2 regions of the Streptomyces sp. NPDC048290 genome follow, and region 2 is predicted to be linked to the other one. Evidence: riboswitches for the same ligand, from Rfam matches in the RefSeq annotation. Region 2 holds a riboswitch; the other holds the start of a gene.
The links. Region 2 has a riboswitch for S-adenosylmethionine ahead of thrC (threonine synthase). Riboswitches for the same ligand answer to the same signal wherever they lie in the genome.
Positions count from the first base shown of each region.

Region 1: another riboswitch for S-adenosylmethionine. It lies ahead of AB0D49_RS15885 (aminotransferase class V-fold PLP-dependent enzyme); the one in region 2 lies ahead of thrC (threonine synthase).

Region 1 is NZ_JBEZLM010000008.1:120,013-123,416, reverse strand. Features, by position in the region: gene AB0D49_RS15890 (glycerate kinase) at 1-417, shown strand, start outside; gene AB0D49_RS15885 (aminotransferase class V-fold PLP-dependent enzyme) at 372-1,742, opposite strand; SAM riboswitch class IV at 1,907-2,023, opposite strand; gene trpD (anthranilate phosphoribosyltransferase) at 2,186-3,250, opposite strand.
Region 2 is NZ_JBEZLM010000006.1:130,551-133,954, forward strand. Features, by position in the region: gene AB0D49_RS12085 (trehalose-6-phosphate synthase) at 1-12, opposite strand, end outside; gene AB0D49_RS12090 (glucosyl-3-phosphoglycerate synthase) at 99-1,043, opposite strand; SAM riboswitch class I at 1,235-1,415, shown strand; gene thrC (threonine synthase) at 1,434-2,729, shown strand; gene AB0D49_RS12100 (MoaD/ThiS family protein) at 2,852-3,130, shown strand.

The DNA of each region.
Region 1 (3,404 bases), on a different contig from region 2:
GCCGGGCTCGCGGCGCTGGGCGCCCGGCTGCTGCCCCGCTTCGAGGTGCTGTTGGACCATCTCGACCTGGACGCCCGGCTGGCCCGCGCCGATCTGGTGCTGACCGCCGAGGGCGCGATCGACGAGCAGACCCAGCGGGGCAAGGTGCCGGGCGAGGTGGCCCGCCGCGCCAAGCTCTACGACCGTCCCGTGCTGGCGCTGGCCGGCACCCTCGGCAAGGGTGCCGGTGAGGTGCCGGGCGTGGACGCCTGCCATGGCATCCTGCCCGCCCCGATGGCACTGGCGGAGGCGCTGGTGCGGGCGGCGGAGCTGCTCACCGACGCCACCGAGCGGGCGCTGCGGATGGTGGTGCTGGGGGCCCGGCTGCCGGGTCAGGCGGAGGTGTCGGGAACGCAGCGGCCGTCGACCGTGCGGTAGTTCCAGCGGGCGCCGTCCGCGACCAGTTCACGCACGGCCCGCACGAACCGCTCCACATGCTCGTCCGGGGTGCCCGCGCCGAAGCTGACCCGGATGGCGTTGAGGGACTTCTCGCCTGGCGCGGCCTCCGGGGCACCGCACTCGCCCTGCGCCTGGGCGTCGCTGCCCAGCAGGGTACGGACCAGCGGGTGGGCGCAGAACAGGCCGTCGCGCACGCCGATGCCGTACTCGGCGGAGAGCGCGGCGGCGAAGTGGGAGCTGTTCCAGCCGTCGACCACGAAGGAGATCACCCCGACGCGGGGGGCGTCGTCGCCGAACAGCGACAGCACCCGCACCTCGGGAATCCCGGCCAGCCCGGTCCGTACGGTGTCGATCAGGTGCTGCTCCCGGGCGACCAGGGTGTCGAACCCGGCCTCGGTGAGGGCGGCGCAGGCGGAGGCGATGGAGTAGGCGCCGATCACATTGGGCGACCCGGCCTCGTGGCGGGCGGCGCTGTCGTGCCACTCGACGTCCACGCCGCCGTCGTCGCGCCGGGTGACCTTGCGGCTGGCGCCGCCCCCGGCGAGATAGGGCTCGGCGGCGGTCAGCCAGTCGGCGCGCCCGGCCAGGACACCGGAGCCGAAGGGGGCGTACAGCTTGTGCCCGGAGAAGGCGACCCAGTCGACGTCCAGGTCGGCCAGCGAGACCGGGTGGTGCGGGGCGAGCTGGGCGGCGTCCAGGACGATCCGGGCGCCGTGCGCGTGGGCGGCGGCGGCCAGCTCCCGCACCGGCCACAGCTCACCGGTGACATTGGAGGCGCCGGTGACACAGACCAGGGCGGGGCCGTGCGGGTCGCGGGCGGCGAGGGCGCGCTCCAGGGTCTGGACGGCCTGGGCGGGGGTGCGCGGGGCGTCGAGGTAGCTGACCTGGGCGTCCTTCCAGGGCAGCAGCGAGGCGTGGTGCTCGGTCTCGAAGACGAACACCTGGCAGTCGGCGGGCAGCGCGGCGGCGAGCAGATTCAGCGAGTCGGTGGTGGACCGGGTGAACACCACCTGGTCGCCGTCCCGGCACCCGAGGAACTCGGCGACGGTGGTCCGGGCGTTCTCGAACAGATCGGTCGACAGCTGCGACAGATACCCGGCCCCCCGGTGCACGCTGCCGTAGTAGGGCGCGTACGCGGCCACGTCGTCCCACACCCGCTGGAGCGCGGGCGCGCTGGCGGCGTAGTCGAGCGCGGCGTACGTGACCTCGCCCCCGGTGACGAGGGGCACGGTGACGTCCCGGCCGAGCACGGGCAGCGGGGCCCAGACGGAGGTATCGGAGGTGGCGGAGGTGGCGACGGACATGGGTCAACTCCCGTGGAGGCAGGCGGAATCCACCGGGCGAGCGACAGCGCTCCAGCACGGCGATGAAGAGAAAAAGGGGATGCGGAGGCGGGGCTCTGCGGCCCTATCGCATTCGCTTGCTCACGAGAGACTCCTCGACGACCAGGACCCCTGGTGACGCGAGGGGTCCGCGCTTGCCATAGACCTCGCTGCCTACGGCCTGGTCTTCACCCGGGGCACCCCGCCACGGACGGAGGGTTGCCGGACAGCCGGCCGGGGCCTGATGGCTGTCACTCATGACCTACTCGAAAACCTACGCGACCCCCAACACCCACCGCAACTCCCATCCGCATGACGGACGCGGGGTCGAGCAGGGGCGCTGGGGGTACCCCCTCTGGGGGAGGAACTGCGCGACCAGCCACAACCCACCCGCACCCGCCACACAACCCCACCCCACCCCACCGCTACGCGTTACTCGCCGCGACCCACCCCTCAAGCACCCTCTGAGCCGCCCCAGAATCAATAGCGACCTGGGCCTTCTCCATCCCCCCCCGAATCTGCTCGGCGAGCGACCCACCCCCCGGTTCAAGAGCAACAAGCGCCGCCGCCGCGTTCAACACGACCGCATCCCGCACAGCCCCCCGCTCCCCCGCAAGCACCCGCCGAGCAACCCCCGCGTTGTACGCCGGGTCACCCCCCCGCAGCGCCTCCACCGGCACCAGCTCGATCCCGACATCGCGCGGGTCGAAGACCTCCTCCGTGACCTTCCCGTCCCGCACCACCCACACCCGGGACGTCGCGGTGACGGTCAGCTCGTCGAGCCCGTCGTCGCCGCGGAACACCAGCGAGGAGTTGCCCCGCTCGGCGAAGACCCCGGCGACCACCGGAGCCATCCGGGGATCGGCCACGCCCACCGCCTGCGCCCGCACCTTCGCCGGATTGGTCAGCGGACCGAGGATGTTGAACACGGTACGGATACCGAGCTGCCCCCGCGCCGCGCCGGCGTACCGCAGGGCCGGGTGGAACTTGATCGCGAAGCAGAAGGTGATCCCGGCCTCCCGGGCCACCTCGGCGACCCGGGCGGGGCTCAGCTCCAGATTGACGCCGAGCTGCCCCAGCACATCGGACGCGCCGGACGCGGAGGACGCGGCGCGGTTGCCGTGCTTGACGACCGTCGCCCCGGCACCGGCCGCCACGATCGAGGCCATGGTGGAGATGTTCACGGTCTTGGCGCCGTCGCCCCCGGTGCCGACGATGTCCACCGTGCGGCCGGGCACCTCGATCACGTTGGCGTGCTCGTACATCGTCCGGACCAGGCCGTTGATCTCCTCGACGGTCTCGCCCTTGGCGCGTAGCGCCACCGCGAACCCGGCGATCTGGGCGTTCGTCGCCTCGCCGCGCATGATCCGGTCCATCGCCCAGGCGGTGTCCTCGGCGCTCTGGTCCCGGCCGTACAGCAGCGCGTTCAGCACGTCGGGCCAGGAACGGGCCGCCGCGGTGTCGCCTCCAGCGGGGTTCACAGCGCTCATAAGCCGCTCCTGGGTGAGGTCCCGCGCCGGGGCGGGGACGGGTCTGCCGACGCGGTCCACCCTATCCAGCCGGGACTGTCCAGCCGTCCCCCCGTCCACGCAGCGGACCGGACACCGAAGCGGACCGGCGACGGACCGAGGGCCCCGCTCCGGT
Region 2 (3,404 bases):
GGGTGCGGCCATACGCCTCAACCTAGCCCGCGCCGTAAACGCTCAAACGTACGGTTCCAGCACCTGTCCGTCGTATACGGCCGCCCGCGCGGCACCCCTCACGCCACCTTCCGGGCCGCGTACTCGGCGATCTCCACCATCGGCGGGCGCTCCTCGGTGTCCACCGCGTACGTCCGTGGCGCGAAGCCGTCCTCGACCCGCTCGAACTGGGTGAGCGAGGGCCGTACGAGATGCCCGCGGGCCAGTCTCAGCTGCGCGGTCCGGTAGATCGCGGCGGCCATCCGGCCCAGCGCCTGCCCGTCCTGGTGCCGGTGCTTGCGCACCCCGACGTCGACCTGTCCGAGCGCGTCCAGCCCGACCAGGTGCAGCGAGTCCACCAGCATCCCCAGCTCGACGCCGTACCCGACGGGGAAGGGCAGCTGCTCCAGCAGGGCGCGCCGGGCCGCGTACTCCCCGCCCAGCGGCTGTACGAAACCGGCCAGCTGCGGCCAGTGCAGATTGAGCAGCGGGCGGGCCACCAGCTCGGTGACCCGGCCGCCCTGTCCGGCCGCCCCGGCGAGCGGACGGTCGTACATCCCCTTGACCAGGTCCACGCCCGGCTCGGTGAGCAGCGGGCCGACGATGCCGGAGACGAAGCCGGACGAGAAGTCCCGCAGGTCGGCGTCGATGAAGCAGACGATGTCACCGTCGGTGACCAGCAGGGAGCGCCACAGCACCTCGCCCTTGCCGGGGGCGGCGGGCAGCCGGGGCAGGATCTGGTCGCGGTGCACCACCCGGGCGCCCGCGGCGGCGGCCCGCTCGGCGGTGCGGTCGGTGGAGCCGGAGTCCACGACGACGATCTCGTCGACGAGCGGCACCTGGTCCATCAGATCGCGGCGGATCACCGTGACGATCTCGCCGACGGTCTCCTCCTCGTTCAGCGCGGGCAGCACCACACTGACCGACTGGCCGGTGGCGCGTTTGGCGGCCATGATGCGATGGAGCGGTCGGTCGGACAGGGACCAGGTGCGGGTCCTCAGCCAGCGCTCGACTTCTTCCAGCACGGTCGGCGGCTCCTCACTGTTCGGACCATCTGGGGGCGTCTCGTGCCCGTATGTGATCCATCTCGCGGTTCGGACGACTATCTCAACTGTGCTGGCCTTCGGTTACAGTCTTGAACAACGCTGGTGACCATCGCATGTCAGGGTCGACAGCGTTCACAACCGCTCGGACAACCGTATAAACAACCACATATTGCTCATCCAGAGGGGCAGAGGGAAACGGCCCGATGAAGCCCCGGCAACCCTCCAGCCGGTCTCGTAGCGATCAGATCCGCCAGTTCTGCCGGATCAGTGACGATCGTCCCCGCGAGGCTCCCGGCTAGGGAAGGTGCCAAATCCGTCTCACGGCGAAATGCGTCGTGAGGAAGATGAGGAGAAAGGGCCTCGCCTCACATGGCTGTGCAGACTGTCGCGAACACCGGCAATTCCACCCTCGATCTCGGACCCGCCGCCGCGCTCTCCTGTCGCGAATGCGGCCACCGCGTCCCCCTCGGCCCGCTCTTCGCCTGCGAGGAGTGTTTCGGCCCGCTGGAGATCGCCTACGACTTCTCGGCCTACGACACCGAGGAACTGCGCAAGCGGATCACCGCGGGCCCCGCGAACATCTGGCGGTACGCCCCGCTGCTGCCCGTCCCCGCCGACGTGGCCGAGAAGCCCAATCTGAACCCCGGCTGGACCCAGCTCGTCCAGGCCGACAACCTCGCCCGCGAGCTGGGCATCACCGGCGCTCTCTTCGTCAAGGACGACTCCGGCAACCCGACCCACTCCTTCAAGGACCGGGTCGTCGCCCAGGCCCTGGAGGCGGCCCGCGCCTTCGGCTTCACCACCCTGTCCTGCTCCTCCACCGGCAACCTGGCCGGCGCGGTCGGCGCCGCGGCGGCCCGCGCGGGCCTGCGCTCCTGTGTCTTCATCCCGCACGACCTGGAGCAGGGCAAGGTCGTCATGGCCGCGGTCTACGGCGGCGAGCTGGTCGGCATCGAGGGCAACTACGACGACGTGAACCGCTTCTGCTCCGAGCTGATCGGCGACCCCGCCGGAGAGGGCTGGGGCTTCGTCAACGTCAATCTGCGGCCCTACTACGCGGAGGGCTCCAAGACCCTGGCGTACGAGATCTGTGAGCAGCTCGGCTGGCGGCTGCCCGACCAGCTCGTGGTGCCGATCGCCTCCGGCTCCCAGCTCACCAAGATCGACAAGGGGCTGAAGGAGCTGATCGCGCTCGGGCTGGTCGAGGACCGTCCCTACAAGATCTTCGGCGCCCAGGCGGAGGGCTGCTCGCCGGTGTCGGCGGCCTTCAAGGCGGGCCATGACGTGGTGCGCCCGCAGAAGCCGGACACCATCGCCAAGTCGCTGGCCATCGGCAACCCGGCGGACGGCCCGTACGTCCTGGACATCGCGCGGCGCACCGGCGGAGCGGTGGAGGACGTGACCGACGCGGAGATCGTCGACGCGATCCGGCTGCTGGCCCGCACGGAGGGGATCTTCGCGGAGACGGCGGGCGGGGTGACCGTCGGAGTGACGAAGAAGCTGGTGGAGAGCGGGCTGCTCGACCCCGCCCTGACGACCGTCGTCCTCAACACCGGGGACGGGCTGAAGACGCTGGACGCGGTGGCCGACACGGGGCTGACCGCGACGATCCGGCCGAGTCTGGAGTCGTTCCGCGACGCGGGTCTCGCGTCGGCGTCGTCCTAGTCGTTGTTCTTCGCCCAGTCGTTGTTCCCTGCGGGCCGGTGGGGGCTGGTCGCGCAGTTCTCCCCCAGAGGGGGGACCCCCAGCGCCCCTGAGCGCGTTCCCTTTTTCCGGAGGTTTTCATCGTGAGCGTCAGTGTCCGCATCCCCACCATCCTGCGCACCTATACCGGCGGTGCCGCCGAGGTGACCGCCGAGGGCACCACCCTCGGTGAGGTCATCGCCGACCTCGAGGCCAAGCACACCGGGATCGCCGCCCGCGTGCTGGACGACCAGGGCAAGCTGCGGCGGTTCGTCAATGTGTACGTCAATGACGACGATGTCCGCTTCGAGCAGGGACTGGAGACGGCCACTCCGGACGGCGCCGGGGTGTCGATCATCCCGGCGGTGGCCGGCGGCTGCTGAGCGTCACACACTGTTCCCTGAATTGCCCCCTCCGTGAGAGAAGCGGAGGGGGCAATTCTCTATGGTTAGACGAGGTAGAGTTGGGGAACCGCTGCCGATCGCGTTCCACTTTCCTTCCGCTCTCGTTCTGAAGCAGCGATGAGAAGTAGCCAAAGTGTGTGGTTCCTTTGCGTCTTTAGTTCTCTTTGTCGGGCCCGACTTGCCCCGAACTCTCAGTAATTCTCCAGAAATTCCCGACCGGTCCTGCCCGGATTTCTCGTCCGATTGACCTGTT